Regions from separate parts of the Mycolicibacterium moriokaense genome, predicted to be linked through region 1. Evidence: predicted binding sites of a transcription regulator. Region 1 holds the regulator's gene; the other holds the start of a gene.

Region 1 (14,794 bases):
TCTTCGAAGGCTGTGGTCTGCCCCTCGCCACTGGTGTCCGGCGTGGCACGGATCAGGGTCTGGGTGGGAAACACGAAGAACCCGTCGGCGAAGCTGAGGTACTTCGGATCCACCGAGAGGGTGCCGAGCACGGCGGGTGTGTTCTTGGTGCCGTTGTTCGCATACAGCACACCCGGATTCACGATCGGCTTGGCCTTGGGATCCGGCGGGAACTCCAGAACGAGATCGCCTTCCTTCGGCATCGTCACCGCGATGGCGTAGCGCGACCCGGGCGGCACACTGAGCGTGGTTCCGTCGCCGAAGACGGGCCGACCCACCTGCGTGTAGGGGTTGCCGTCCTGGCCGACGATCGCGAACTTCGGGTGGTTACCGGTGGCGGTCTCGGTCAATCTGACTGTCATATAGGCGATGTCGCTGATGTTGGCCACGACCCAGATCTCCGTCTGCCCGGGCTTGATCTTCAGCTCCGGCTGGAACTGACCGTTCACCGTGAACTGCACATCGCGCTGGTTCTCCGGCAGCGACGGGTCCTCTTCGACCTTCGTCGTCGGGCTGTCGAAGCTCATCAGGTTCGACGGGATGAACTGCGTCTGGCCGCGGTTGTTGAGTGGCGACAGCGGCCCCGACCACCACGGCGTCAGATACTGCGAACCCACGGTGGTGTCGGCGATGTTCACCGGCGCCAGGCTCGGCTGATAAGTCCCGTCAGCAAGCTCAGAACCCTCGGGCGCCTTGAGGGTGCTCACCCACTGTGGCCAGCTGTAGTTGTTGAGCTGATGGCCGTTTCCCTTGCGGTCGAACACGTAGTTGTACTGAATCGCCATGTTGCGGATGGGGATGTTGTTCTGCGTGACCAACGGCAGATTGCCGTCGGGGCGACCGATTTCCAGCAGGCCGGCCAAACCGGCGTAGGTCTGCTGCGACGTCATCGTGTGGCGGTGGCTGTGATACCAGTACAGGCCGTTGGGCATGTTCGTGGGCACGTCGTAGGAATAGGTATTGCCCATCCCCGCGGGAATCGACAGCAGCACGTTGTCGGCGTTTCCCGACGGACTGACGTGCAAGCCGTGGGTGTGCAGGTTCAGCGGCGCCTCGGTCAGCTGCGGTGGATACAGCGGTACCTCACCGCCCTTGGGCGTCATGGCGGGATCGTAGAAATCCGTGATGGTCAGATTCTGAAGATCGTTGTCGTAGTGGATGATCAGCTTCTCGCCGGGGTCCACGCGCAGCGTCGGTGCGGGATAGAGATTGTCACCCTTGGTCGATCCGTCCGACGCCGTCCCCTTGATGAGGTCATAGCCGTAGACGAGGAAGTTGGTCACCGGCTCCTTGACGGTGTCGAGGTTGACGACGCCCTGATGCGCCGAGAGTCGCACCTCGAGCACCCCGTCCTTGCTGGAGAGCCGCACCGGTTCTTTGAACGGGGCGGGCTTCCCGTCGGGACCCGCGTTGACGCCCGCCTGCGGTGCAGGCGCTTCCTTGTCGCGCGCGCAGGCACTCGTCAAGGCGGCCGTCATGGACAAGACGACGAGCAGAACGATGAATGCGCGTGACTGAGGAAGCCGCATGGCCTCTCCGATCTCCACTAGAGTGGCAACAAAGCGGCATAAAGTGATGGGGAGCTTACAGTAGGCGAAGCGCGGACGCTGACATTCACAGCAAAGGAATTTCGCCCTCGATCAGGTCGCCGTCTCCTGAGCGGACAACGCGATCCATTGCCCGTTCTGCAACTCGAACACATCGGTGAAGCGCTCGACGCCCAACACGCTGTCACCGTCGGGTCCCGGCTGAATCAGCGTGTTGACGCCGTGGATCACCGCGGTGTTGCCCGCGATGTCGACGATCTGATCGGACGGGTTCATCGTGAACGGCAACGGCTCCATGCTCGCGATCTCGTCGGCGCGGGTGAGCAGCAGGCCCTCCGCGTTGACGTGCTTGAACGTCGGCCCCAGGATCGCCTCGACGATCGGGACATCACCGGCGGTGATCGCCGCAAGCCAGCGCCTCTCCTGGGCGAGGACGTCCGCACACGGCCCGATGTCGAGCGGCAGCGCAGCACTCGTCGCCGCGTCGGCGCACGTGTCTGCAACCGCATGTGCGGGCGCGTCAATCGCGGCGGCCGAGAGGACGAACGCAAGCGCGAGGCCCGCCGTGGGTGTCCAGCGGTTCATACGATCGGTCCTCTCGGTTGGCGATGATTGCTAGGTTGCTTGTCGAATGATGTGTCGAAAGGGGGAGAATTGTCGGCTGATTGGGGATCGGTGCTGATCGAGCTCATACCGCTGGCAATGGTGGTCGCGCTCTCTCCACTGTCGATCATTCCCGCGGTTCTCGTACTGCACACGCCGCGGCCACGGCCAACGGGGCTGGCATTCCTGGCCGGCTGGTTCGTCGGATTGGCGGTGGTGACGCTGATCTTCGTCCAGGTGTCGAGTCTTGGCGGCGGTCTGCGGGACAAGCCGCCGGGCTGGGCATCGTGGCTGCGCATCGTCGTCGGCGCCGCGCTCATCGTCTTCGGCATCTACCGGTGGCTGAACCGCAGCAAGTCCACACATGCCCCCAAGTGGATGCAGAGCCTGTCGAAACTCAGTCCCGCGCGCGGCGGGGTCGCGGGGTTCGCGCTGACCATCGTCAATCCCAAAGTGCTGTTCATATGTGCCGCAGCGGGTTTGGCGATCGGCACCGGCGGGCTCAGTTCCTCCCAGATCTGGATCGCCGGGCTGTGGTACGTCCTGGCCGCCGGTTCGACGGTCGCGCTGCCGATCCTGGCCTACGCCGTGTCCGGTGACCGGCTCGACGAACCGCTGGCGCGGCTGAAGGACTGGATGGATCGCCAGCACGCCGTGCTCGTCGCCGCAATATTGATAGTGATCGGTCTTATGGTGTTGTACAAGGGAATTCACGGCGTCTAGCCGTCAGGGCAGACCGAGTTCCCCGGCGTCTGCGGTCAGGTAGCGCGTCACCGTCGGCGCGATCAACCGCACCAGCTCGTCGTCGGACAGGACCGCCAGCGGCGGGATCTTCATCACGAAGCGCAATATCGCAACCCCGACGAGCTGGCTTGCGGCGAGCATCGCCCGCAACTTGGCCTGTTCCCCGCCGCCCAGCACGCCCGACACCGCGGTCAACACGTAGTCCTGCATGAAGGTGCGGAAGGCCTCGTGGGCGTCGGCGTTGGAGGTGGCCGACTGCAGCATCGCCACCATGCTGTGCCCGGTGTCGGGCGAGTCCCAGATCCGCAGGTACGTCCGCACCATGCGGTTGCCGATATCGGGCTCATCGTCGGGACCGCCCGCGATGGCGGCGACCAGGGTGGTCGGATCGACGATCAGGCGCAGTGCCTCACGAAACAGATTGGCCTTCGACCCAAAGAGATACAGCACCATCGCCGGATCGACATGCGCGTCGTCGGCGATCGCACGCAGCGTTGTCCTCTCGTAGCCCTCCGTGGCGAACCGGGCCTTCGCCGCGGCCAGGACGGCGTCCCGCGATACCGGGTCGCCCTGGCGGCGACCCCGGCGCTTCGATGTCTTCGCTGGTGACGGCACCTATCGACCGTAGCATTTCAATGACTGTTGAAAACCAGTGAGCGCAGAGTTACGCTCGGACTGCCGATTAATTCAACGATGAATGAAAAGAGGCCACAAATGGTCACGGACACCGTGCCCCGGCACACGCACTCAGCACCCGTGCACGAACCCCCCGCGGCGCTAAAGGCGACCGGGATCGTCGCCATCCTGACCGTCGTGCTCGCCCTGGTCGCGATCGCGTTCGCGCTGCCCGCGACGCGCAGTGGACCGCACTCCGTACCGATCGGTGCCGCGGGTCCACAGTCGGCCAGCGGTCAGGTCGCCGAGACCATGGAGAAGCAGGCACCGGGCGCGTTCGCATTCACCTATTACCCCGCCGAGCCCGCGCTGCGCGATGCGATTCGCAACAGAGAGGTCTACGGCGGAATTGCATTTGGCCCCAATGGGCCCCGGCTGCTGATCGCCACCGGCGCAAGCCCGATGGTGGCCCAAATGCTCACACAGATCGGAAACGGTATCGCCCAGCGGACAGGCACGCCGCTCGACATCGAGGACCTCGCCCCACCGACCGCACATGACCCGCGCGGTGCCGGGCTGGCCGCGTCCGCGCTGCCGATCACGCTGGCGGGACTGTTGCCCGCGATCGTGCTGGTGTTCGCCCTCAAGCGCGAGGCCTGGACCCGGTTCACCTCCGTGGTCGTGTTCGCCGGCGTGGCGGGCGTGTCCATCGCCGCGCTGCTGCGGTTCGTCCTCGGTTCGATCGACACGAACTTCTGGGGCGTGGCAGGAGCTCTGACGCTGGGCATCCTGGCTGCCGGACTGGCCATGCTGGGTCTCGGTTCGCTGTTCGGCCGGGCCGGCCTGGCAGTGGGCGCCGCCGCCGCATTGCTGATCGGCAACCCACTGTCGGGGCTGACCAGCGCACCGGAGATGTTGCCCGCCCGCTGGGGTCAACTGGGGCAATGGCTGCCGCAGGGCGCGACCGCCACGCTGCTGCGCTCGGCGGCGTTCTTCGACGGCGCCGGCGGACTATTGCCGATCGTGGTGCTGACCTGCTGGTCACTTCTCGGCGTGGCGCTGGTCGTCACGGCGGCGCTACGGCAGCGGAGGTTCTCAGCCGCGTGACTTAGCATCGAACGGCGTGGGACTCGACGACAGCGAGGCGTTGCGCGTACTGCGCGACGCCGTCGATCCCGCGCTCGGCTCCGACGAACTGATCCGGCGGTTCTACACCCGGTGGTTCGCCATCGACATGTCGGTCCGCGATCTGTTCCCACCAGAGATGGCTGCGCAGCGGCACGCGTTCGCGCAGGCGGTGACGTGGCTGTTCGGCCAACTCGCCGATCAACGGGCCCAGGAGCCGGTGGCCTTCCTTGCGCAGCTCGGTCGCGACCATCGCAAATACGGTGTGACGCAACGCCATTACGACAGCATGCAGGATGCGCTGCTGACCACGCTGCGCTCGCAGCTGATCGAGCGGTGGGACGACCGGCTCGCAGAGGCGGCCCATGACGCGGTCGCATTGCTGGTCGGGGTGATGCGCGGCGCCGCCGACGCCGAGAAGGGCCCGCCCTACTGCGACGGCACGGTGATCGAACACATCCGAGCCACCCGAGACGTCGCGGTGATCCGGCTGCAGCTGGATCAGCCGCTGTACTACCACCCGGGCCAGTACGTCACGGTCCAGGTGCCGCAGTGGCCGCGGCGGTGGCGCTACCTGAGCCCGTCGATCCCCGCCGAACGCAGCGGCGCCATCGAGTTCCACGTCCGTTCGGTGCCCGGCGGCATGGTGAGCCCCGCGATCGTCAGCGAGACGAAACCGGGCGACCGGTGGCGGGTGTCCAATCCGCACGGCGGGATGCACATCGACCGTGACGGCGGCGACGTCCTGATGGTCGCGGGCAGCACGGGCCTGGCCCCGCTGCGGACCCTGATCATGGATCTCACCCGAAAGGCCGTCAACCCGCGTGTGCATCTGTTCTACGGGGCCCGCTATCCGTGCGAGCTCTACGATCTGCGCACCCTGTGGCAGATCGCAGCGCAGAACCCGTGGCTGTCGGTGACGCCGGTTTCGGAGTTCAACACCGACCCGCCGTGGGCCGCCGACTATCCCGATGTGTCGCCGCCGCGCGGGCTGCACGTCCGTCAGACCGGGATACTCGCCGACGTGGTCACCAGTTACGGCGGCTGGGGTGATCGCCAGATTCTGATCTGCGGCAACCCGCATATGGTCGAGGCCACGAAGGCGGCGTTGCTCGCGAAAGGTGCTCCGGCCGAACGGATCCAGCACGATCCACTGACGCCCTGAGGCTCTCACCCTACACTGATCAAGATCATTCCCTGCCGGGCGAGGAGCCGCCATGCCGACGATGCGCGCCGCACGCATGCACGCCTACCAGCAGCCGCTGACACTCGAAGAGATTCCGATCCCCGACATCGGCCCCACCGAGGTGTTGGTCAAAGTCGGTGGTGCGGGCATGTGCCGCACGGACTTTCAACTCATCGACGGCTACTTCGGCACAGATATGCCGCTACCGGCCACCCCGGGGCATGAGATCGCCGGCACTGTCGACCGTATCGGTGCGGACGTCCCCGCCGCGGCGCGCCTGTCCGAAGGGGATCCGGTGGTGGTGTTCGGTCCGCTCGGTGACGGCTCGTGCCGGCAGTGCCACCGCGGTAACGAACAGATCTGCAACCAGGGGCACTGGATCGGCTTCGGACCTCACGGCGGCTATCAGGAGTACGTTCCCGTCGCCTACCAACAGTTGATCAAGGTCAGCGGAAGCCTGTCGCCGCTTTCGCTGGCACCGCTGACCGATGCGGGCCTCACCCCGTACCGCGGGCTGAAGAAGTTGCAGGCCGCCGGGGCGCTGGGCCCGGGAACGACGCTTGCGGTGATGGGCATCGGCGGCCTCGGCGCGTACGGCGTGCAGTACGCGAAGCTGCTCGGTGGCGGGGCAACGGTCGTCGCGCTGGCGCGCAACCCTGAAAAGCTGGCGCTGGCAACCGAAAACGGCGCCGATCACACCGTCAGCATCGGGAACAAGACCGACGACGAGGTGCGCGATGCGCTCGAAGAGGCGACGGGCCGACGCGAGTTCGACGCCGTCATCGAATGCGCGGGCGCCGAGGAGAGCATCCGGCTGGCCTTCTCACTGCTGGCGACCGAGGGCGCCGTCGCTTCGGTCGGGTTGGTCGGCAACCGGGTGGACATCTCGCTGTTTCCGTTGGTGAGCCGCGAGTACACCCTGTTCGGATCGTTCTGGGGCAACTACAACGACCTCACCGAGGTGGTCGCGCTGGCCGAGGCCGGCAAGATCAAGGACTCGGTCACGCCGGTCAACTTCGAGGACGTCAACGACCACATCGATGCACTCGGCCGCGGCGACTTCGTCGGACGCGCGGTGATCGTCTACGACTGAGGGGATACCCGCTGCCACAGGTCGTTGAATGCGACGCTGTCGAAGAAGGCTGTCCCCTTGATAATTCGGTTGCCCGAAAACGTCAGGAACCACGCATACGTGTTGCGATAGGCCACCCCGTCGCGGGCCGTGGCCTCACCGTCGAAGTACACGATCACCGTGTCGCCGTCGGCATAGATCTCCCGGATCGTCGGCTTGAGAGGGACGGTCATCCGCGCGTTGAAGGGCAGGATGACGTTGCTCATGAAGTCTTCCTTGCTGGTGTAGACGCGGGCCGCCACCGAGTTCCCGGTGATCTCCCAAGTCGCGTCGTCCGCGAGCGCCTGCAGCGGGCTTCCAGTCCCAGTGGCCCACGCCTCGAATCCGGCACGCACCGTGGCCAGGTTGCGTGCCTCGATGTCGTTGTACTGCCCAGAAAATGCCGTCATCGCTTCATTTAATCGCAGCGGTGGCAGGATCGACAGACATGGCTGACTTCGAGAGCGTCATCCTCGCTGATCCGTCGTCCTCACTTACGGCGACGTTCGTCCCGTCCGCAGGCATGATCGGTACGTCGCTCGCCGACGGTGATGACGAATTCCTTGGCCAGCGCCGCGGACTAGACGCTTATGTGACCAACGGCAAGACGATGGGCATCCCGATCCTCTACCCGTGGGCAAACCGGTTGAGCGCCAGCGAGTATGAGAGCACTGGCACCGTGGTCACATTGACCCCTGGAGTTGGCGGCGTGCGCGCCGACGAGAACGGTCTACCCATCCACGGTGTGCTGGCCGCCTACCCGGGTTGGCAGGTGACGGCATGCTCCGAGAACACCCTCACCGCCACAGTTGACTTCGGGGCGGAACCGGCGCTGCTCGCGTCGTTCCCGTTCCCCCATCTGCTCACGCAGAGCATCACGCTCAACGATCGCACGCTCACGATCGAAACCACCGTGACCCCGACGACACAGACCGCGGTGCCGCGGTGCTTCGGCTACCACCCGTACTTCACGATTCCCGAAGTACCGCGCGATCAGTGGCGGCTCACCACCCCGACGATGCGGCATCTGGCGCTGGACGGCCGGGGCATCCCGACCGGAGAGCACGCGCCGTGGCCCGGAACCAGCGAGCCGCTGGCATCCGCGACCTACGACGACGGCTTCGACGAGTTACCCGACGGCGCGTTGTTCACTCTCACGGGCGGCGACCGCCGCATCGAGGTGGCGTTCGAAACGGGTTATCCCGCAGCGCAACTCTTCGCCCCGGGCTCTGACGACATCATCGCGATCGAGCCCATGGCCGCGCCGACGGACTCGCTACGCCGCGGCGACTATCGCAGTGCGGCCCCCGGCCGGCCGGCGACCGCACGGTTCTCGATCACCGTGACCTAGGGCTGTTACTCGGACTGACGTCGCCGTCGGGCGGCGCCGGGTTGCCAGACCACCAGCGCGGTGCTCTTGGACCTCGGCGCCGACCGCAACTCCTCGAGTTCGCGAGTCAGTTCCTGGACCCGGTTCTGCAAGGCCTCGACCTGATTGGTCAGCTCGATGATCCGTTTGATGCCAGCAAGGTTGACACCTTCGTCTTGGGACAGCCGCTGGACCTCGCGCAGCAGTTCGACGTCGTGCAGCGAGTAGCGCCTACCCCCGCCGGAGGTGCGCTGCGGGCTGACCAGTCCGAGCCGGTCGTACGTGCGCAGCGTCTGCGCATGCATGCCGGCCAGCTCAGCAGCGACCGAGATCAGGAAGGTATGAGCGTCGTTGTTGGATCGCTTCGCCATCGGTGATCACGCCCCTGCCCAATTCGCCCGCGGGTCGAACCCGCTGGCCCGTTCGGCTTTCGCGTAGGCCTCCAACGCTTCTGCGGCCTCACCCTCCAGGTTCGGTGGCACCGCCACCTTGACGGTGACGAGCAGATCGCCATGTCCGCCCGACCGCTTCGGGACACCTCGGCCACGCACGCGCAGGATCCGGCCGTCGGAGGTGCCCTTGGGCACCCGCACGCCGACCTTGCCCTCAAGCGTGGGCACCGAAAGCGTTGTGCCAAGTGCCAATTCGTGGAAGCTGACGGGGACGGTGACCGTGAGGTCGTCACCACTGCGTCCGAACACCTTGTCCGGCTTGACATGCACGGTCACGTACAGGTCACCCGACGGAGCGCCGCGTAGACCCGCCTCGCCCTGACCGGGCAGCCGGATACGCTGACCGTCCTCGACGCCAGGTGGGATCCGCACGTTGATGGTGCGCGTCCTGGTGGTCACCCCGGTGCCCTTACATTCGTCGCACGGGTTCTCGATGATCGAACCGCTGCCCCGGCACTCGGTGCACGGTTCAGAGAACCCGAAGGCGCCCTGATTGCGGTTGATCACGCCGGAGCCGTTGCAGTTCGGGCACACCTTCGGACTGGTACCCGGCCGGGCACCGCTGCCGTGGCAGTTCGTGCACGGAGCAGGGCTGGTGAGCCGCAACGGCATCATCACGCCCTTGGTGGCCTCCAGGAAGGACAACTCGGTCTCGGTTTCGAGGTCGTTGCCCCGCCGCGGCCGCGACGGCCGTGGCTGCTGGGCCCCGCGCCCGAACAGGCCGCCGAACAGATCGCCGATGTTCGCGCCGCCGGTCTGGCCCGCGGCGTCGAACAGATCGTTCAGGTTGAACTCGACGCCGTCGCCACCGAATCCACCGAAGTTGCCGCCTCCGCCGCCGAAGCGACCACGACCGAACCCGCCGTTGGCGAAAAGCCTTCGCGTTTCGTCGTATTCCTTACGCTTGGCGGGGTCCGACAGTACTTCCTTGGCCTCCGAAACGGCTTTGTACCGCTCTTCGGCCGCCTGATTTCCCGGGTTGCGGTCGGGATGGTTTTCCGCGAGCAGCTTTCGGGCGGCTCGCTTGATCTCCTGCTCGCTGGCGTCGGAGGAGACGCCGAGCTCCTTGTAGAAGTCTTTTTCGACCCATTCACGCTGGGCCATACCGCGTCACCTCCTCACCTGAGTCCCTAGTTGTCTTCTGATTCTGCGGTCTCTTGCGCGTCGGAGCCGGTGTTATCGGCGTCATCGGGCACCGTGTCGACCACGCCGACCAGGGCGTGCCGAACCACCTGATCGCCGACCTTGTAGCCGCGGCGCATGACGGTCCCGATGATCGGGTGCGTGCCGTCGCCCTCGTGCTGCACGGCTTCGTGCAGTTCGGGGTCGAAGTCGTCACCCTCGTCACCGAAGGCCGAAAGGCCGAGGCCCTCAAGGACGGTCGCCAGCTTGTCGGCGACCGACTTCAGCGGTCCGCTGTCGAGATCACCGTGGCTGCGGGCCCGTTCGAGATCGTCGAGCACCGGAAGCAACTGGGTGACGACGGTGGCCTTCGTGCGTTCAGCGATGAGTTGCTGATCGCGCAGCGCCCGTCGGCGGTAGTTGTCGTACTCCGCCTTCACCCGCTGCAGGGTGGCCTTCAGCTCATCGACCTCTTCGTTGTTTTCCGGGCTCGCGGCCGGGGCCGACCCGCTTGGGGCCGGCCCGGTCGCGGGCTCACGGAGTTCGCCGGTGTCCGGATCGATGCGCCGTTTGTCGGTGACAGTCACCGGCTCGTGCGAATCGTTCTGGCTCACTTGCGCTCCTCGTCATCATCAACGACCTCGGCGTCCACCACGTTGTCGTCGGCCGAACCGTTCGGCGACGCGCCTGCGGCACCACCACCGGCGGCCTGCTCAGCCTGGGTGGCCTCGTAGATCGCCTGGCCCAAGCCCTGAGCCTCCACTCCGAGCTTCTCCATCGCCGACTTGATGGCCGTGATGTCGGTGCCCTCGAGCGCCGACTTGGCCTCGGCGACCGCGGCATCGACCTTGTCCAGCGTCTCCGTGGGGATCTTCGATCCGCCCTCGGCTTCGCGCTGTTCGGAGACGATCTTCTCGGTCTGGTAGACCAGCGACTCCGCCTGGTTGCGGACGTCGGCCTCCTCGCGACGCTTGCGGTCCTCCTCGGCGTGCGCCTCGGCGTCCTTGATCATCCGGTCGATCTCCTCCTTGGAAAGGCCTGAGCCCTCCTGGATTCGGATCGTGTTCTCCTTGCCGGTGCCCTTGTCCTTCGCGGTCACGTGCACGATGCCGTTGGCGTCGATGTCGAAGGTGACCTCGATCTGGGGCACACCGCGCGGAGCCGGCGGGATACCGGTCAGCTCGAAGCTGCCGAGCAGCTTGTTGTGCGCGGCGATTTCACGCTCACCCTGATAGACCTGGATCTGCACCGACGGCTGGTTGTCGTCGGCCGTGGTGAAGGTCTCGGACCTCTTGGTCGGGATCGTGGTGTTGCGCTCGATCAGCTTCGTCATCACGCCACCCTTGGTTTCGATACCGAGGGACAGCGGTGTGACGTCAAGCAGCAGAACGTCTTTCACCTCACCCTTGAGCACACCGGCCTGCAGCGCGGCGCCCACCGCGACAACCTCGTCCGGGTTGACGCCCTTGTTGGGCTCCTTGCCGCCGGTGAGTTCCTTGACCAGGTCGGTCACCGCGGGCATCCGGGTCGAGCCACCGACCAGCACGACGTGGTCGATGTCGGACACCGAGATACCGGCGTCGGCGATCACCGACTGGAACGGCTTGCGGGTGCGGTCCAGCAGATCCTGTGTGATGCGCTGGAATTCGGCACGGGTCAGCTGCTCGTCGAGGAACAGCGGGTTCTTGTCCGCGTCGACGGTGATGTAGGGCAGGTTGATCGAGGTGCTCTGCGAACTCGAGAGCTCGATCTTGGCCTTCTCGGCGGCTTCACGCAGCCGCTGCATGGCCATCTTGTCCTTCGTCAAGTCGATACCCGACGTGCCCTTGAACTTGTCAACGAGCCATTCGACGATCCGGTCGTCCCAGTCGTCGCCGCCGAGGTGGTTGTCACCCGAGGTGGCGCGGACCTCGACAACGCCCTCGCCGATCTCCAGCAGGGAGACGTCGAACGTGCCGCCACCGAGGTCGAAGACCAGGATGGTCTGTTCCTTCTCACCCTTGTCCAAGCCGTAGGCCAGAGCGGCCGCGGTCGGCTCGTTGACGATGCGCAGCACGTTGAGGCCTGCGATCTGGCCGGCCTCCTTGGTGGCCTGGCGCTGGGCGTCGTTGAAGTACGCGGGCACCGTGATCACCGCATCGGTGATGTCCTCACCCAGGTAGGCCTCCGCGTCACGCTTCAGCTTCATCAGCACGCGTGCGCTGATCTCCTGGGGGGTGTATTTCTTGCCGTCGATCTCGACGGTCCAGTCGCTGCCCATTTCACGCTTGACCGAACGGATGGTCCGGTCGACGTTGGTCACCGCCTGGTTCTTGGCGGGCTGACCGACCAGCACCTCGCCGTTACGTGCGAACGCGACGACGGACGGCGTGGTGCGGGAGCCTTCGGAATTGGCTACGACGACTGGGTCGCCACCCTCCAGTACTGCGACGACGGAGTTGGTGGTCCCGAGGTCGATTCCGACCGCACGAGCCATGGTTGTTCCTCCTGAATTAGTCCTGCGATGGATCTGAGTGCACCGCACTCAAGACTGCTCCGGTCGACCTTATCCTGTCAACCCAGACTTGAGTCTGTTGCGCTCAACTGTCAGACGGGTCAACGGCAGCTTCGTCGGGTTTGTTCCCGATTCCGCAGAACTTTGCCCGGCTTGTTTTCCGGTGCTGCTCGGAGGCGGACGATAGCCCCATGCAGACCACCGTCGACCAAATCGGGACGGACATCTATCGCGGCGGCGTGACTGGACGGCCGTAGAGCCCTTTGAACTGGATCTATGGGGGCTTTTGGCCATACCCATGATGGCCGAATCCGCTGTGGCGCGGCGGTCGAGGACGGGAGTGTTGACGTCGTGGCGGATAAACCTGCATTCAACGCACGCTGGCGACTGAAGGGCGAGTTGGCCCTGGTGGTGATCACGGTCGGCGCGTTGGCGGTCGGCGGCGTGCTGTGGCTGCTCGGCAAGCCCGACGCGGCGGACGTCTGCTGGATCGTCGGCACCTCGATTGCCGTGGTGCCGGCGGTCGTGTGGGTCATCGCGGCTCTACGACGCGGACGGGTGGGCGTCGACCTGATCGCGGTCCTGTCCCTTATCGGCACACTGCTGGTGGGCGAGTACCTGGCAGGCGCACTCATTGCGGTCATGCTCGCCGGCGGACGTGCCCTCGAAGCCGCCGCAGAACGTCGAGCTTCACACGATCTGCGATCGCTGCTCGAGCACGCTCCCCGGTTCGCGCGACGGCGGGTCGGATCCGACGTCAGCGTCATACCGATCGCCGATGTAGCCGTCGACGATGTGCTGGTGGTCGGGCCCGGCGAGATCGTGCCTGTCGACGGGCGCGTCGTCGGCGCGGAGGCCGTATTGGACGAGTCGGTGCTCACCGGCGAATCCCTGCAGGTGGAACGCGCCCCAGGGGAACCGGTCCGCAGCGGCGTGATGAACGCGGGTGGCGCGTTCGAGCTGCTGGCCACGGCGACCGCGCAGGACAGCACCTACGCGGGCGTCGTCCGACTGGCCCAGCAGGCTGGTGCGGAAAGCGCTGCGATCGTGAGATTGGCCGACCGCTACGCGGCGTGGTTCTTACCGCTGACGCTTCTTGTTGCCGGTGCAGCTTGGCTGGCGAGTGGGTCCGCAGTGCGCGCGGTCGCCGTATTGGTCGTGGCCACACCGTGCCCATTGCTGCTCGCCGCGCCGGTTGCAATCGTATCCGGACTGTCGCGTGCCTCCCGCCACGGAGTCGTCATCCGCAGTGGTGGCGCATTGGAAAGTCTCGGAAGCGCAACCACTTTGGTGATGGACAAGACCGGAACGCTCACAATGGGACGCCCGGCCGTCGTGGATGTACTGGCAGCACCGGGCAATGATGCCGCCGAGATTCTCCGGATGGCGGCGTCGGTGGACCGGGTGTCGCCACACGTACTGGCCGAGGCGATCGTGACCGAGGCCGCAAGGCGCAGCTACCAGTTGTCGCTGCCCGAACAAGTCGTTGAGGAGCCCGGACGCGGGGTGACCGGGACTGTCGATGGACGTCACGTCAGAGTGGGCAAGCTGAACGTCGAAGGTAGCCAACCAGATTGGGCCCGCGCTGCGATAAACCGCGCCCGGCTGGATTCAGCCGCGATCGCGTGGGTGAGTGTCGGCGAGGAGTTGGCGGGCGCAGTGCTGTTGCACGATCCGTTGCGCCGCGATGCACCGCGCACAGTGCGGCGTCTGCGTTCCGCGGGCCTCAACCGGCTGGTCATGTTGACGGGCGATCGCGCCGAACCTGCGCGTGAAGTCGGGACGATTCTCGGACTGGACGAGGTGTATGCACAACAGAGTCCGGCCGACAAGGTGGCCGCGGTGCGCGCCGAGAGGGAGCGCGCGGTGACCGTGATGGTGGGTGACGGCGTAAATGACGCCCCCGCCTTGGCTGCCGCTACAGTCGGTGTCGCGATGGGTGCTCGTGGCGCGACCGCGTCCTCGGAAGCCGCCGACATCATCTTGACGACCGATCGTCTGGACCGCCTCGCCGACGCGATGGACATCGCCAGGTGGTCGCGCCGGATCGCCATACAGAGCGCCGTTGTCGGCATGTCGTTGTCCTTGGCGGCGATGGCGGTCGCTGCGCTTGGCTGGCTGCCTCCCGCGGCGGGTGCGCTGCTGCAGGAGGGCATCGATATCGCCGTCATCCTCAACGCACTTCGTGCCTTGGGAGCCAACCCAACGACCAAGATCGACCTGCCCGCCGAGACAGAAGACATGTTGCAGCGCTTCGCATCCGAGCACGACGAACTGCGCGACACCATCGACGTGCTTCGTGATGCCGCCGACCGTTTGGTCGCCGGTACGGATCAGGCCGCCCTGGATTCGCTCATCCTTGCGCACGGCTTTCTCACCGAGCGCAT
Region 2 (14,794 bases), 2.7 Mb from region 1:
AGGTATCACGCAGTTGCTCATCACCGGCGTCACCACCGAGGTCTGCGTGCACACCACCACGAGGGAGGCCAACGACCGCGGCTACGAGTGCCTGGTCGTATCCGACTGTGTGGGTTCGTATTTCCCCGAGTTCCAGCGCATCGGACTGGAAATGATCAAGGCCCAGGGGGGCATCTTCGGCTGGGTCGCTGACAGCACAACTGTCATTCCCGCCCTGCAGTCACTGACCGTCACGGCCGCCTGAAGGGAATCGCCATGAGCACCGATGTGACCAATACGCCCGCCGACCCGTCGTTGGATCCGCCTGTCCCCGACAAGCTGTCGATCCCGTGGTGGACCCGCGGTGACCTCAACGCGTTCTTCGGACTCGGGTTCAACATCCTGGTCAACGTCCTCACCTTGACCGGTCTGATGATCGGCGTCATCGCCGTCCCGGCGGGCGACGTGCTGGGTACGGTGCTGCCCGCCCTCGGGGTGGCGCTGATCCTGGGCAACCTCTACTACACGTTCCTGGCGCGCCGACTTGCCCGGCGCGAGAACAGAACCGATGTCACGGCGCTGCCTTACGGGCCGAGTGTGCCGCACATGTTCATCGTCATCTTCGTCGTGATGCTGCCGGTCTATCTGAACACCGACGACCCGATACAGGCCTGGCAGGCCGGCCTGGCATGGGCCTTCCTCATCGGCGTGATCGTCATGGTCGGTGCGTTCGTCGGGCCGTACATCCGCAAACTGACACCTCGCGCCGCGATGCTCGGCACGCTGGCGGGCATCTCCATCACGTTCATCTCGATGCGGCCCGCCGCTCAGATGTGGGAGGTCGCCTGGATCGGGCTTCCGGTGATGGCGATCATTCTGATCGGGTTCTTCACCAACATGAAGCTGCCGGGCAACGTCCCGGTCGGTCTGGTCGCCCTGTTGGTCGGAACCGCGATCGGGTGGGCCGGTGGCTACATGTCGGCACCCGATGTGGGACAGGCGGTTTCCGACATCGCCATCGGCATCCCGGACCTGCGGATCGACCTGCTCTTCAATGGGCTTGCCGACCTCGCTCCCCTGCTGGGAACCGCGATTCCGCTCGGCGTCTACAACTTCACCGAGGCGATGAGCAACGTGGAGAGCGCTGCGGCGGCAGGTGACAACTTCAACCTGCGCAGTGTGCTGCTGGCCGACGGCGCCGGCGCGGTCATCGGGTCGGCGTTCGGCTCGCCGTTCCCGCCCGCGGTGTACATCGGGCATCCGGGCTGGAAGGACGCCGGCGGTCGGGCCAGCTACTCGTTAGCCAGCGGTGTGGTGGTCGGGATCCTGTGCTTCCTAGGCCTTTTCGGAGTGCTCGACGCGCTGCTGCCGGTGCCGGCGATCGTCCCGATCCTGCTGTACATCGGTCTGCTGATCGGTGCTCAGGCGTTTCAGGCGGTGCCTCGGCTGCACGCCGTGGCGGTGGTCGCCGCGATTCTGCCCAACCTGGCGCAATGGGCGCATGGTCTCATCGACAACGCGCTGAACGCGGCGGGGACGTCGGCGACCGAGGTGGGCATCGATGCGCTCAACGGTGCCGGCGTGGTCTACGAGGGACTCAAGACGCTCGGCGAGGGTGCGGTGCTCGTCGGCCTGATCCTCGGCACGATGGTGACGTTCATTCTCGAGAAGAAGTTCCTCTACGCCGCTATCGCCTCGGCGGTCGGCGCGGCGCTCTCGTTCATCGGCCTGATCCACGCACCCGAGGTCGCATGGGCGGCGAGCCCGTCGGTGGCGCTGGGCTATGTGATGTTCGGAATCGTCTGCGCCATATTCGCGTTCCTGCCGGGCGCCAAGGATCCGGTCGAGATCGACGAGTCGGACGTCGTCGCGGGCCACTGACCCGCGACGACGTCGCAGCGACTACTCCTCCGGCAACCCGTCGGCGATGAGCTGGGCCTGTTTCTGGGCGATCGCGGTCGCGATGTCCGGCGGAACCGGGTCGTTGAGCTCGCCCTCGAAGCGGATCTCGACGAGCGTCCTGCCCTGGTTGAACACGGCGACCGTCATCGACCGGCTTCCGTCCGGCGTGGTGCCGATCGCGAGGACACCCTGGTCACCAATCTCAGCGGGCTCGGGCTTACCCGTCGTCACGCTGTCGTACGTCATGTTCTTGAACGCCTCTTCGGCGGTGGCGACATCGGAGAAAACCATGATGGTATCGATGATCTGCGACTTGCCGTCGGGGCTCTCGTAGGCCTGAGCCGCACCTTCTACCCCATTTGGGTTCACCTGCGGGCCAGTGGTCTTCGTATCAGGACCCATGTCGGAGGCGGGAATCAGGAGCGAACCGTAGTCGACAGGTTCTGCGGCGGCGCTGGTCTCCTCAGAAGTGGTGGCCTCGGCGGAGGTAGTCGTCGACGACGAGGTGGTCTCCTCCGCCGAGGACTCCTTGTCGTTCTTACTGCAGCCTGTGGCCGCGACCCCGATTATCAACGCCGCCACGGCCAAACCCGTGGCGGACAAACGCGCGATACCCATGGATTCCCTTTCAGTATTGAACGTTTTAGATGTACCGGACCATCAGACACTTTCGCCGCGATTACTCCTCAGGCAATAGCTCGGCGATACGCTCGGCTTGCTTCTGGGCGAATCCGATTGCGCCATCCCGATCCATCGGATGTTCGAGCGTGCCTTCGAAGTCGATCGACACGAGGGCCAGGCCCTGGGAGAACAAGACGGACGTCACCGACTTGCTTCCGTCGGGCGATGTGCCGACCGCGACCACTCCTTGGTCGCCCACATCAGCGGACTCCGGCTGACCCGTGGTCACGGTGTTCAGCGTGCCCTTGCTGGTGTCGAAACTCTGCGCGACGGATTCGGCGTTGGGGAGGACGAGGATGGTGTCGATAATCCGTTCCTTGCCCTCTGCGTCCGTGTAGACCTGGCCTGCACCGGGTTGGCCGCCCGGGTTCAACTGCACGCCACCAGGAGTCTGGGTATCGGCGCCCAAGTCGGAGGCGGGGATCAGAAGCGAGCCGTAGTCGGTGAACTCCGCGGCGCTGGTCTCCTCTGTCGCGCTCTCCTCCGTCGTGGTGGCTTCAGCGGAGGTAGTGGTCGACGATGTCGCCGAGGTGGTCTCCTCGGCCGAGGACTCCTTGTCGTTCTTACTGCAGCCTGTGGCCGCGACCCCGATTACCAACGCCGCCACGGCCAAACCCGTGGCGGACAAACGCGCGATACCCATGAATCCCTCTCGTGGCCGAACGATCAGACATGACTGGCGGTTATAGATCTACAGGACCGTCAATAGATTTCGACGGTCCGTTACCCAACCGAGATAAGCGTTCCGCAGGCGCCGGTTGCGAGCGATGGCTCACGGATGTTGATTTCCGCTCGGTGGTGTCCCGCGCACTCCTACCGTGGTGGGGATGGACACCGCCACCGTCATAGTCACCGCGGTCATCGGTACTGCGCTCGCAATCTCCACTGCCGCGCTCTTCGCGGTCTGACGTTGCGGCCATCACATGTCTTTGTCTGACGTGGTATAGATAACCGAAGTTTTCGTAGTCACTTGTCTACGAAGTGTCTTAAGCTGCTGGCATGGCAGCACGCGCCAACAGTTCCGATCCCCGCGCAGCACGGGTCCGCGCCCGCCTACGCGAGGCGGCGTTCGCGCTCGCTCACGACGGTCCCGTCGATGCACTGACGGTCGGCGACATCGTCGCCCGCGCCGGTGTCAGCCGGCAGGTCTTCTACCAACACTTCCGCGACCGCGACGACGCCGTCGCCACCGCGATCTCGACGGCGTTCGCCGCGGCGACCGCCGACCACAGCGGTGACGTACGGACCCGCATTCTGCGACTGTTCGACTTCGCGGCCGAGCACCGTTCGGCGTACCGCAACGTCGTGCCCAGTGCGGTGACTCAACGTCTCGTCACCGCCTTCCGCGCCGAACTGCTACCCGCATGCGAGGAGATCGCCGCGCTGGGCATGCCCGCGGTCAGCACGGTCGCGAGCCTGACCCCGGACGCGGTGACCCGCTTCCTCGTCGGCGGATTCATGGAAGTACTGCGGTCCTGGATGGAAGACCCCGATTCGACCGATCTCAGCGACCGCGTCGGCGCGGCACTGGACACCGTGAACGCGCTGCTCGGCCTGACCACATCTACGAACGGACTTCAGCATGGGTAGACATCACGCGCCTGCTCCGCACCCGGCGCGCGATCGCGCCGCCATCCGCACCATGATTCTCGCGATGATCGGGTTGACCGTCTTCGTCCTCGCGATGATCGCGAGCTACGCCGGCGCGTTCGCCAAGCCGACGTTGCATCACCTGACCGTCGCCGTGGCAGGCCCGCAACAGTTGGTCGACGCGGTCCACGGCCACGAGGGCTTGTCGGCGACCCCGGTGACTGACGACGCTGCCGCGCGCCAACAGGTTTACGAACGCACGGCCGACGCGGCGATCGCCGTCGGCCCCGCAGAAGACATGAAGATCTATGTGGCCGGGGGCGGCGGACGCAGCGTCGCCACCGCCGCCGAAACCGTCGGCCGCGCGATCGCCGCCGATGCCGGGCTGTCCGCCACGGTGGAGGACGTCGCACCGACGAGCGCGGGAAACCCTTCGGGCACCGTCGAGTTCTACGCCATCATCTTCATTTCGATCGGCGCCTCTGTCGGAGCCACGGTCTTCGGATACCTGATGGGACGGGTGCATAATCCGACGACGCTGGCATTGCGCACGATGACCCTCGCGGGCTACTCGGCGTTGCTGGCGGGCTGCGTGACCGTGTACGTCGACGCCGTGCAGCACGCGCTCACCGGCCATCCCTGGCAGGTGTTCGGTGCGCTTTGGCTGTATTCGATGGCTGTCGGCGGCGCCATCACCGGTGTCGCCGCGGCATGCGGCACGGTGCCCTCGATGGCGCTGACGCTGTTCCTCGTCGTGATCGGAAATGCCGCCGCCGCGGGGCCGGTCGGCCTTCCGCTTCTTTCTGGCTTCTACGCGACCTTCAACGCGGTGGTACCCCAGGGATCTGGTGTCTCACTGTTGCGCAGCATCGAATACTTCGGCGGCAACGGTGCTCAGACGCCCCTCGTGACACTGGCGATCTGGGGTGCGGCGGGATGCCTACTCGCAGTTCTCGCCACGGCGTCGCGGTTGAATTATCGTGCCTTACATGAGCGTTTCCTCTCCAACGGTGGCGGGCGAAACCGAGCCCTACTACGACCTCGGCTCCTATCACCGGCCGATTGAGTCGCCGTCGCCGCAGGCACACGTGTGGTGTGACCGCGGGCTCGTGTGGTCTTACGCGTTCAATCACGAAGAAGCCATCCGCTGCTTCGATCGCGCGCTCGAACTCGACCCCGACCTCGCGATCGCGCGGTGGGGCGTGGCGTACGCGATCGGGCCGAACTACAACAAGGCTTGGGAGGCATTCGATCCCGTCGATCTCGGCGCCGCCCTGGCCCGCGCACGGATGGAGCTGAAGCTGGCCACGACGGGGCGCGCATCGCCGGTCGAGCGGGGGTTGATCGAGGCGCTGCACACCCGCTTCCCGACCGACGATCCGAATGACGCCGAGGCCCTGCAGGCCGGCAGCGCCGCCTACGCCGACGCGATGGCCGCGTTGGCGGAGGCCTATCCGGACGACATCGACGTGCAGGCACTGGCCGCGGACGGGCTGGTCAATGTGACGGCATGGGCGTTGTGGGACACCAGCACCGGTGAGCCGGCCCCCGGCTCGCGGGTCGTCGAGGCCAAGCGCATCCTCGACGCCGCCCTGGCCACCCCCGAGGGCCGCGCACATCCGGGAATCCTGCACCTCTACCTCCACACGATGGAGATGTCGGCCAGCCCGCAGGAAGCGCTGCCCGCCGCCGACCTGCTACGCGACCTGGTTCCCGATGCCGGACACCTGCGGCACATGCCCAGTCACATCGACGTGCTGTGCGGTAACTACCGCGATTCGGTGGTGGCCAATCTCGCAGCGGCGCAGGTGGATCGGCGGTTCGTCGAGCACGAGGGTCCGCTGAACTTCTACTCACTCTACCGCGCGCACAACCTGCACTTCGTGGTGTACTCCGCCATGTTCGAAGGCAATTCGCGAATCGCCCTGGAGGCCGCGGACGAGCTCGCCGGACAACTCACACCCGAACTGTTGACAATCGAGTCACCTCCGATGGCCGACTGGCTGGAAGCGTTCGTCCCGTTGCGGACTCACGTGCTCATCCGGTTCGGACGGTGGGATGACCTGATCGCGGAGCCGTTGCCGGACGACCAGGAGCTGTACTGCAGCACCACCGCCACAATCCACTACGGCCGGGGCGTCGCACACGCCGCGAAGGGCCAGCTGGCCCAGGCGCATGCCGAGCGAGAGGCGTTTTCCACAGCGTACAAGCGCATCCCGGAGAGCCGGTACCTGTTCAACAACACCGCGCGGGACATCCTGGCGGTCGCCGCCGAGATGCTGGACGGCGAAATCGCCTACCGCGAAGGACGATTCGAGGAGGTATTCGCCCATCTCAGGCGGGCCATCGAGCTCGACGACTCACTTCCGTACGACGAGCCGTGGGGCTGGATGCAGCCGACCAGGCATGCCTACGGAGCGCTGCTGCTCGAGCAGGGCCGCGTCGAGGAGGCCGCCGCGGTGTACGCCGCGGACCTCGGACTCGATCCCACCCTGGCCCGGCCGTGTCAGCATCCGGGCAATGTGTGGAGCCTGCACGGCTATCACGAATGCCTGCAGCGCCTCGGGCGTACCGCCGAAGCCGCGATCATCGGCCAGCAACTCGACCTGATGATGGCCCGCGCCGATGTACCGATCAAGGCGTCGTGCGCGTGCCGGTTGGCAGTAGCCTGACCGCTGAGAGGCCCGGGGTCCGTAGACTCATCGGTTGTGGCCATCAACGACGATGATCTTGAACGCCTAAGCCGTTGTATCGATCTCGCACGTGAAGCCCTCGAGGACGGTGATGAGCCGTTCGGTTCGATCCTCGTCGACGCCGACGGTGAGGTGCGTTTCGAGGACCGCAACCGGGTGAAGGGCGGCGATGCCACCCAGCATCCGGAGTTCGCCATCGCACGCTGGGCCGCCGAGCACCTGATCCCGGTTCAGCGGGCCGCCGCGACCGTGTACACCTCGGGAGAGCACTGTCCGATGTGTGCGGCGGCGCACGCCTGGGTGGGCCTCGGTCGCATCGTCTACGCGGCGTCGTCGGAGCAACTGACGCAATGGCTGTCCGAATGGGGCGTACCCCCACCCCCGGTGGCCCCACTTCCGATCACGACGATCGCGCCCCGCGCAGTAGTCGACGGCCCGGCACTGCAATACGCCGAGACGATGCGCTCGCTCTACGAATCGAAGTTCCGACGGTGACAGGGTCTTCGCGCAAGCGCTCATCCACGACCGAACCCGCATGGGTCGAGCACGTGATCTGGTGGCAGGTCTATCCCCTGGGCTTCGTCGGCGCGTACCCGGCGGACGCACCCCCGACCGCTGATGAGCACCGACTGCGGCGCATCGTCGAATGGCTCGACCACGCCATCGAACTCGGTACATCGGGCCTCGCGCTCGGGCCCGTCTTCGCGTCGCGCACCCACGGCTACGACACCACCGATCACTATCGGATCGATCCCCGACTCGGGGACGACGCTGACTTCGACCATCTGATCGCGGAGGCACACGGGCGGGGAGTGCGTGTGCTGCTCGACGGCGTGTTCAACCATGTGGGCATCGACTTCGCAAATACCTCGTGGTTTCGCAAGCGCGGCAACGGTTCTGAGTTCGACACCTTCGAGGGGCACGAGGGCCTGATCGCCCTCGATCACGACAACCCCGAGGTGATCGACTACACCGTCGACGTCATGACGCACTGGCTGGCCCGCGGCGCCGACGGCTGGCGCCTCGACGCCGCCTACGCGGTCCCCGACCGGTTCTGGGCGCAGGTGCTCCCCCGCGTCCGCTCGGCGTACCCCGACGCGTGGTTCGTCGCGGAGGTGATCCACGGCGACTATTCGGCGCGGGTGCGGGACGGCGGATTCGACTCCGTGACCCAGTACGAACTGTGGAAGGCGATCTGGAGCGGCCTCAACGACGGCAACTTCCACGAACTCGACTGGGCGCTGGTGCGGCACAACGAGTTTCTCGATACGTTCGTGCCGATGACGTTCATCGGGAATCACGACGTCACCCGGATCGCCAGTCGGCTCGACAACACCAAACACGTCGAACACGCGGTGGTCATCCTGCTGACCACCGGCGGAACCCCGAGTATCTATGCCGGTGACGAGTTCGCCTACCGCGGTGTCAAGGAGGAACGTTTCGGTGGTGACGACGCTGTGCGACCCGAATTCGGTTCTCCGCCAAGCGGTGCCGACGTGCTCGGGCGCGACGAGTTCCGACTGCATCAGCATCTGATCGGATTGCGTAGGCGACACCCCTGGCTGCATACGGCACGCACGTCGCCGCTGAAAGTCACCAATCGCAGCTACATCTATGAAACCCGTGACGGCGCCGACACGCTGGTGGTGGCGCTCAACATCGACGATGAACCGCTATCGGTCTCGCTACCCGACCTCGGTTTCGACCAGGGCACGATCCTTGCCGGGTCGGGGGCGCCGCCGGAGGACGTCGTCGCATCCGTGCAGGTGGAGCCGCACGGCTGGCTCATCCTCGCGCCAACTCCTCGACCGTGAGCTGGTCCTCGACACCGTCGTACAACCGATCCAGAACGGCACGGAAGTCGGCGTTGTCGCTGGTGGCCCGGGCGAAGAGCGTCATCGACGAACGCACCTTGAGATCGTCGGGCCAGCCGAAGATCTCGGAGGCCGACGTGCCCTGGATCCCGGCGACCACCCGGGCGCATTCCCGCAGCCGCGGGCCGAGCACGGCGTGGTCGAGGTAGGCCTTGGCCTCCGCCAGCGACCTGATCCCGTAGCGGTGCGCAGTCGCGCTGCGGCCGAGCGACCGCAACTGAGGAAAGATGAACCAGATCCAGTGGCTGCGTTTGCGGCCGCTGCGCAACTCGTCGAGCACCGTGTCGTAGACGCGATCCTGCGCTTCGACGAAGCGTCGAAGATCGAATGGATCGTCACGATCGGATGCCGACAATTTGTCCACTGCCCCTCGGAGGCCAGTCTGGCAAGATAGTCTTTGTCTTTCAATGACTATCGTCGAACGTGGCCGATGAAGCGCCGTCTACCGCGACCACAGGAACTCGCCCCGCTGCTGCAGTTCCGCAAGCCGCGCCTGAACCTCACCCGCCGCCGTCTCGAGAGCGCGCTGACGATCGAGGATCTGCGTCGCATCGCCAAACGCCGCACACCCAAGGCGGCGTTCGACTACACCGACGGGGCCGCTGAAGAGGAACTGTCGCTGGCCCGCGCGCGGCAGGCGTTCCGCGACATCGAGTTCCATCCGACCATCCTGCGCGATGTCGCGAAGGTCGACACCGGAGCCACCGTGCTCGGCGACCGGGCCGCCCTGCCATTCGGGATCGCTCCGACGGGTTTCACCCGGCTGATGCAGACCGAGGGTGAGATCGCCGGCGCCCACGCCGCCGCCCGCGCGGGCATCCCGTTCTCGCTGTCCACTCTCGGAACGACGTCCATCGAAGACGTCAAGGCCGCAAACCCTCATGGGCGCAACTGGTTTCAGCTGTACATGTGGAAGGACCGGGACCGGTCGATGGCTCTGGTGGGGCGCGCCGCCGCAGCGGGGTTCGACACGCTGCTGGTCACGGTCGACGTGCCCGTCGCGGGCGCCCGGCTGCGTGACACCCGCAACGGCATGTCGATACCGCCGGCGTTGACGCTGCGCACGGTGCTGGACGCGGTCCCCCACCCCGGCTGGTGGTTCGACCTGCTGACCACCGAACCGTTGTCGTTCGCCTCGCTGGACCGGTGGCCCGGCACCGTCGCCCAGTATCTGGACACCATGTTCGACCCGACCGTGACGTTCGAGGACTTGGCCTGGATCAAGACGCAGTGGCCGAACAAACTCGTGGTCAAGGGAATTCAGACGCTCGAGGACGCGAAGTCGGTGGTGGACCTCGGCGTCGACGGCATCGTGTTGTCCAATCACGGCGGCCGACAGCTCGACCGCGCGCCGGTGCCGTTCCACCTGTTGCCGAGTGTCGCCCGCGAGGTTGGCCGCGACACCGAGGTTTTGCTGGACACCGGGATCATGTCCGGGGCGGACGTCGTCGCCGCGGTCGCGATGGGGGCACGGTTCACGCTGGTCGGCCGGGCCTATCTGTACGGGTTGATGGCCGGCGGCGAGGCGGGCGTGGATCGCGCGATCGAGATCCTGTCTGGCTAGGTCAGCCGCACCATGCGGCTGCTCGGCGTGACCTCGCTCGACGAGCTCACCCCACGGCACGTGACGCAGCTGCACCGTCTCGTTCCACGCGTGCCGTAGGTGTGCGGCGTTTCACTCCATTCACACTGGTCACACCTGAGATCGGCGCTCGGTGAGTCCTCGCCGAGTCGGAATCGTTAGCCAACCGCGATATCGCAACCGAGTGTTGAGCACCGGAAGTCCGCAGGTGCACGTGTTTCATTACGCACGCAGAGCAAACGGCAAACGCTTTGTGGCATGCGATGAAAGGTGGGTTGGTTGCCGTTATGAAGTTCAAAGAGAGGTGCCGAGGTACCGCAAGAATGTGGTTTCGCCGGCTGGCGGCGAGTGCCGTTGCAGCGGCGACGCTGCCCGGCCTGATCGGCTTCGTCGGGGGATCGGCGACTGCTGGTGCGTTCTCAAGGCCGGGGCTGCCCGTTGAGTATCTGGATGTGTTCTCGCCGTCGATGAACCGCAACATCCGGGTGCAGTTCCAGGGTGGCGGTCCACACGCGGTGTATTTGCTCGACGGTCTGCGGGCGCAGGACGATTTCAACGGCTGGGACATCAACACCCCAGCCTTCGAGTGGTACTACCAATCGGGGTTGTCCACCGTCATGCCGGTGGGCGGTCAGTCGAGCTTCTACACCGACTGGTATCAGCCGTCACGGGGTAACGGCCAGGACTACACCTACAAGTGGGAGACGTTTTTGACCAACGAGCTTCCCGCGTGGCTGGAAGCCAACAAGGGCGTGTCGCAGAACGGCAACGCGGTGGTCGGCATCTCGATGGCCGGTGCCGCAGCGCTGACCTACGCGATCTATCACCCGCAGAAGTTCATCTACGCCGCATCGCTTTCGGGCTTCCTGAACCCCTCCGAGGGCTGGTGGCCGATGCTGATCGGCCTGGCGATGCAGGATGCGGGCGGCTACAACGCCGAGAGCATGTGGGGTCCGTCGTCGGATCCGGCGTGGAAGCGCAACGACCCGATGGTCAACATCAACCAGTTGGTGGCCAACAACACTCGGGTCTGGATCTACTGCGGTTCCGGCACGCCGTCGGAGCTCGACACCAGCGGTGGCGGCGGCAATCTGATGGCCGCACAGTTCCTCGAGGGCCTGACGTTGCGCACCAACATCAGCTTCCGGGACAACTACATCGCCGCCGGTGGCACCAACGGGGTGTTCAACTTCCCGCCGCAGGGCACGCACAGCTGGGGCTACTGGGGTCAGCAGCTCGAGCAGATGAAGCCCGACATCCAGCGGGTGCTGGGGGCGCAAGCCACCACCTAGTTCCACCCACAACCAGGGAGCCTGCCGTACCCCCCGAACGGCAGGCTCCCTGTCATTTCCGCGATTTGTGTGCGCTCTGTTGCACTCAGCGCTCCTCAACGCACACAAATCGCCGGGAAGGGCCCCGCGCGGGAACAAAGTGAGGCTGTCCAAGGTTGAGTCCATCTGACTGAACTTTGGAGGATTCATGACTGAAGCCAAATCAGTGCCGGTGCTGTTTCTGAGCGAATCGATCGTGCTGCCCGGCATGGTGGTGCCAATAGAACTTGACGACGCGGCGCGTGCCGCCGTCGACGGGGCTAAGGCGACCGAGTCCGGTGAGCTGCTCATCGCGCCGCGCCTGGAGGACCGGTACCCGTCCTACGGCGTGCTCGCGTCGATCGTGCAGGTCGGCCGGATCGCCGGCGGCGGCATGGCGGCCGTGGTGCGCGGGACCAAGCGCGCCCATATCGGCGCGGGAGCCAACGGCCCCGGCGCCGCGCTGTGGGTAGAGGTGACCGAGGTCGAAGAGCCCGAGCCCACCGACGAGGTCCGCGAGCTCGCCACCGAGTACAAGAAGTTGCTGCTGGCGATGCTGCAGCGGCGTGAGGCCTGGCAGATCATCGACTTCGTCAATCAGCTGACCGATCCGTCCGCGCTCGCGGACACGGCCGGCTATGCGTCGTACCTGTCCCAGGTGCAGAAGCGCCAGCTGCTGGAGACCCCCGATGTCGCCGAGCGGTTGAAGCTGCTGATCCAGTGGACCGGCGACCACCTGGCCGAGGTCGAGGTCAGCGACAAGATCGCCGACGACGTCCGTGAGGGCATGGAGAAGACGCAGAAGGAGTTCCTGCTGCGTCAGCAACTCGCCGCGATCCGCAAGGAATTGGGTGAAGGCGAGCCCGACGGATCGGACGATTATCGCGCCCGCATCGAGGAAGCCGATCTGCCCGAGAAGGTCCGCGAGGCCGCGCTGCGCGAGGTCGGCAAGCTCGAGCGCGCCAGCGAGCAGAGCCCCGAGGGCGGGTGGATCCGCACCTGGCTGGACACCGTGCTGGAGCTGCCGTGGAACGTCAAGACCGAGGACTCCGCCGACCTGAAGGCCGCACGCGAGATTCTCGACGCCGACCACCACGGGCTGGAGGACGTCAAGGACCGCATCGTCGAGTACCTGGCGGTGCGGACGCGACGGGCCCAGCGTGGGATGGCCGTCGTCGGCGGCCGCGGCTCCGGCGCCGTGATGGTGCTGGCCGGTCCCCCGGGTGTCGGCAAGACGTCGCTCGGTGAGAGTGTCGCTCGGGCGTTGGGGCGCAAGTTCGTTCGCGTCGCCCTTGGCGGCGTGCGCGACGAGGCCGAGATCCGCGGTCACCGCCGCACCTACGTCGGCGCACTGCCCGGTCGGATCGTGCGCGCCATCGGCGAGGCGGGGTCGATGAACCCTGTCGTGCTGCTCGACGAGATCGACAAGGTCGGCTCCGACTACCGCGGCGACCCGTCGGCGGCCCTGCTCGAGGTTTTGGATCCGGCGCAGAACCACACGTTCCGCGACCACTACCTGGAGCTGGATCTGGACCTGTCCGATGTCGTGTTCCTGGCGACCGCCAACGTGATCGAGAACATCCCGTCGGCGCTGCTGGACCGGATGGAGCTGATCGAGATCGACGGCTACACCGCCGACGACAAGTTGGCCATCGCGCGTGACTTCCTGCTGCCCAGGCAGCGCGAGAAGGCGGCGCTGACCGAGAACGAGGTGACCGTCACCGAGGCCGCGCTGCGCAAGATCGCGGCCGACTACACCCGCGAACCGGGTGTTCGGCAGTTCGAGCGACTGCTGGCCAAGGCCATGCGCAAGGTCGCGACAAAGCTAGCCGAAGGCAACGGTCCGATCGTGATCGACGAGCCCGATCTCGTTGAGTACCTGGGCCGTCCGCGCTTCCTGCCGGAGTCGGCGGAACGCACGGCGGTGCCGGGTGTGGCCACCGGCCTTGCCGTGACGGGCATGGGTGGCGACGTGCTCTACATCGAGGCGAGCTCGACCGACGGCGATCCGGGTCTGCAGTTGACCGGTCAGCTGGGCGACGTGATGAAGGAGTCCGCGCAGATCGCGCTGTCCTACGTCCGCTCGCACGCCGAACAGCTCGGCGTCGATCCGAAGGCGCTCGAGCGGCGGATCCACCTGCACGTGCCCGCCGGCGCGGTGCCCAAGGACGGACCGTCGGCCGGCGTGACGATGGTGACGGCGCTGGTGTCGATGGCCACCGGGCGTCAGGTGCGCTCCGACGTCGGGATGACCGGCGAGGTGACGCTGAACGGCCGCGTGCTGCCGATCGGCGGGGTGAAGCAGAAGCTGCTGGCTGCGCAACGAGCCGGTCTGTCAACGGTTTTCATCCCCCAGCGCAACGAGGCCGACCTGGACGACGTCCCGGCCGACGTGCTCGAGTCGCTGGACGTCAAGCCGATGGTCGACGTCGCCGACATCGTCGCGCAGGCGCTGGAGCCGGCAGAAGCTACGGCTTCGGCGGCGGCCTGACACCGCATGTAACGCCGTGGCGCGATTTGCCCCCGAATCGCGCCATGGCGTTACGGTCGTTGCATGGCCTACGACGAAGACCTGGCCCACCGCGTCCGCGAACTCGTCGCCACCCAGCCGGGCCTCGACGAGAGGCGGATGTTCGGCGGGCTGGCGTTTCTGCTCAACGGCAACATGGCGGTGGTGGTCAGCGCCAAGGGTGGCTTGATGGTCCGCGTTCCGCCGCCCGAGACCGAGAAGCTGCTATCGCGCGCTCACGTCGAGCCGATGATCATGGCGGGACGTGAGACTCGCGGCTGGTTGCGGGTATCCGTTGAGGGTGTCAAGACCAAACGCCAGCTACAGGGTTGGGTGAGCCGTGGTGTCGACTTCGCCAAGAGCCTCCCGCCGAAGTAACGAGATACGGGTCGGCACCTCCGGCTGGTCCTACGACCATTGGGCCGGCGTTCTGTACCCGCCGAAGTTGCCGGTGGCGAAGCGCCTGGCGGTCTACGTCGAGGAGTTCGACACCGTCGAGCTCAACGCCAGCTTCTACCGGTGGCCGAAGGACGCCACCTTCGAGGGCTGGCGTCGGCGGCTGCCCGACGGCTTCACGATGTCGGTGAAGGCGCAGCGGGGACTCACCCACTATCGCCGGCTACGCTCGCCGGAACCCTGGGTGGAGCGGTTCGAGCGCTGCTGGACGGCGCTCG

The links. The regulator HspR, encoded in region 1, represses chaperone genes until heat shock. The targets are predictions, from matches to a motif close to ANNTGAGTNNNNNNNACTCANNT.
Region 2: lon (endopeptidase La) is a predicted target of HspR. The motif match lies at 11,747-11,769, and genes of this name have one in related genera.

The regions. Positions count from the first base shown of each region.
Region 1 covers NZ_AP022560.1:6,138,884-6,153,677, forward strand. Annotated here, with positions in the region: gene G6N43_RS29940 (multicopper oxidase family protein) at 1-1,568, opposite strand, end outside; gene G6N43_RS29945 (nuclear transport factor 2 family protein) at 1,680-2,171, opposite strand; gene G6N43_RS29950 (GAP family protein) at 2,241-2,912, shown strand; gene G6N43_RS29955 (TetR/AcrR family transcriptional regulator) at 2,916-3,548, opposite strand; gene G6N43_RS29960 (hypothetical protein) at 3,648-4,655, shown strand; gene G6N43_RS29965 (FAD-binding oxidoreductase) at 4,672-5,838, shown strand; gene G6N43_RS29970 (NAD(P)-dependent alcohol dehydrogenase) at 5,891-6,952, shown strand; gene G6N43_RS29975 (nuclear transport factor 2 family protein) at 6,943-7,380, opposite strand; gene G6N43_RS29980 (aldose 1-epimerase) at 7,419-8,321, shown strand; gene G6N43_RS29985 (heat shock protein transcriptional repressor HspR) at 8,327-8,710, opposite strand; gene dnaJ (molecular chaperone DnaJ) at 8,717-9,895, opposite strand; gene grpE (nucleotide exchange factor GrpE) at 9,922-10,527, opposite strand; gene dnaK (molecular chaperone DnaK) at 10,524-12,389, opposite strand; gene G6N43_RS30005 (heavy metal translocating P-type ATPase) at 12,759-14,794, shown strand, end outside.
Region 2 covers NZ_AP022560.1:3,389,222-3,404,015, reverse strand. Annotated here, with positions in the region: gene G6N43_RS16585 (cysteine hydrolase family protein) at 1-244, shown strand, start outside; gene G6N43_RS16580 (SulP family inorganic anion transporter) at 256-1,860, shown strand; gene G6N43_RS16575 (hypothetical protein) at 1,882-2,499, opposite strand; gene G6N43_RS16570 (hypothetical protein) at 2,561-3,205, opposite strand; gene G6N43_RS16565 (TetR/AcrR family transcriptional regulator) at 3,562-4,152, shown strand; gene G6N43_RS16560 (ABC-2 transporter permease) at 4,145-5,218, shown strand; gene G6N43_RS16555 (tetratricopeptide repeat protein) at 5,142-6,824, shown strand; gene G6N43_RS16550 (nucleoside deaminase) at 6,861-7,340, shown strand; gene G6N43_RS16545 (alpha-amylase family protein) at 7,337-8,659, shown strand; gene G6N43_RS16540 (DUF1810 domain-containing protein) at 8,631-9,074, opposite strand; partial or broken gene G6N43_RS16535 (alpha-hydroxy acid oxidase) at 9,150-10,382, shown strand; gene G6N43_RS16530 (esterase family protein) at 10,589-11,593, shown strand; gene lon (endopeptidase La) at 11,781-14,102, shown strand; gene G6N43_RS16520 (TfoX/Sxy family protein) at 14,166-14,498, shown strand; gene G6N43_RS16515 (DUF72 domain-containing protein) at 14,464-14,794, shown strand, end outside.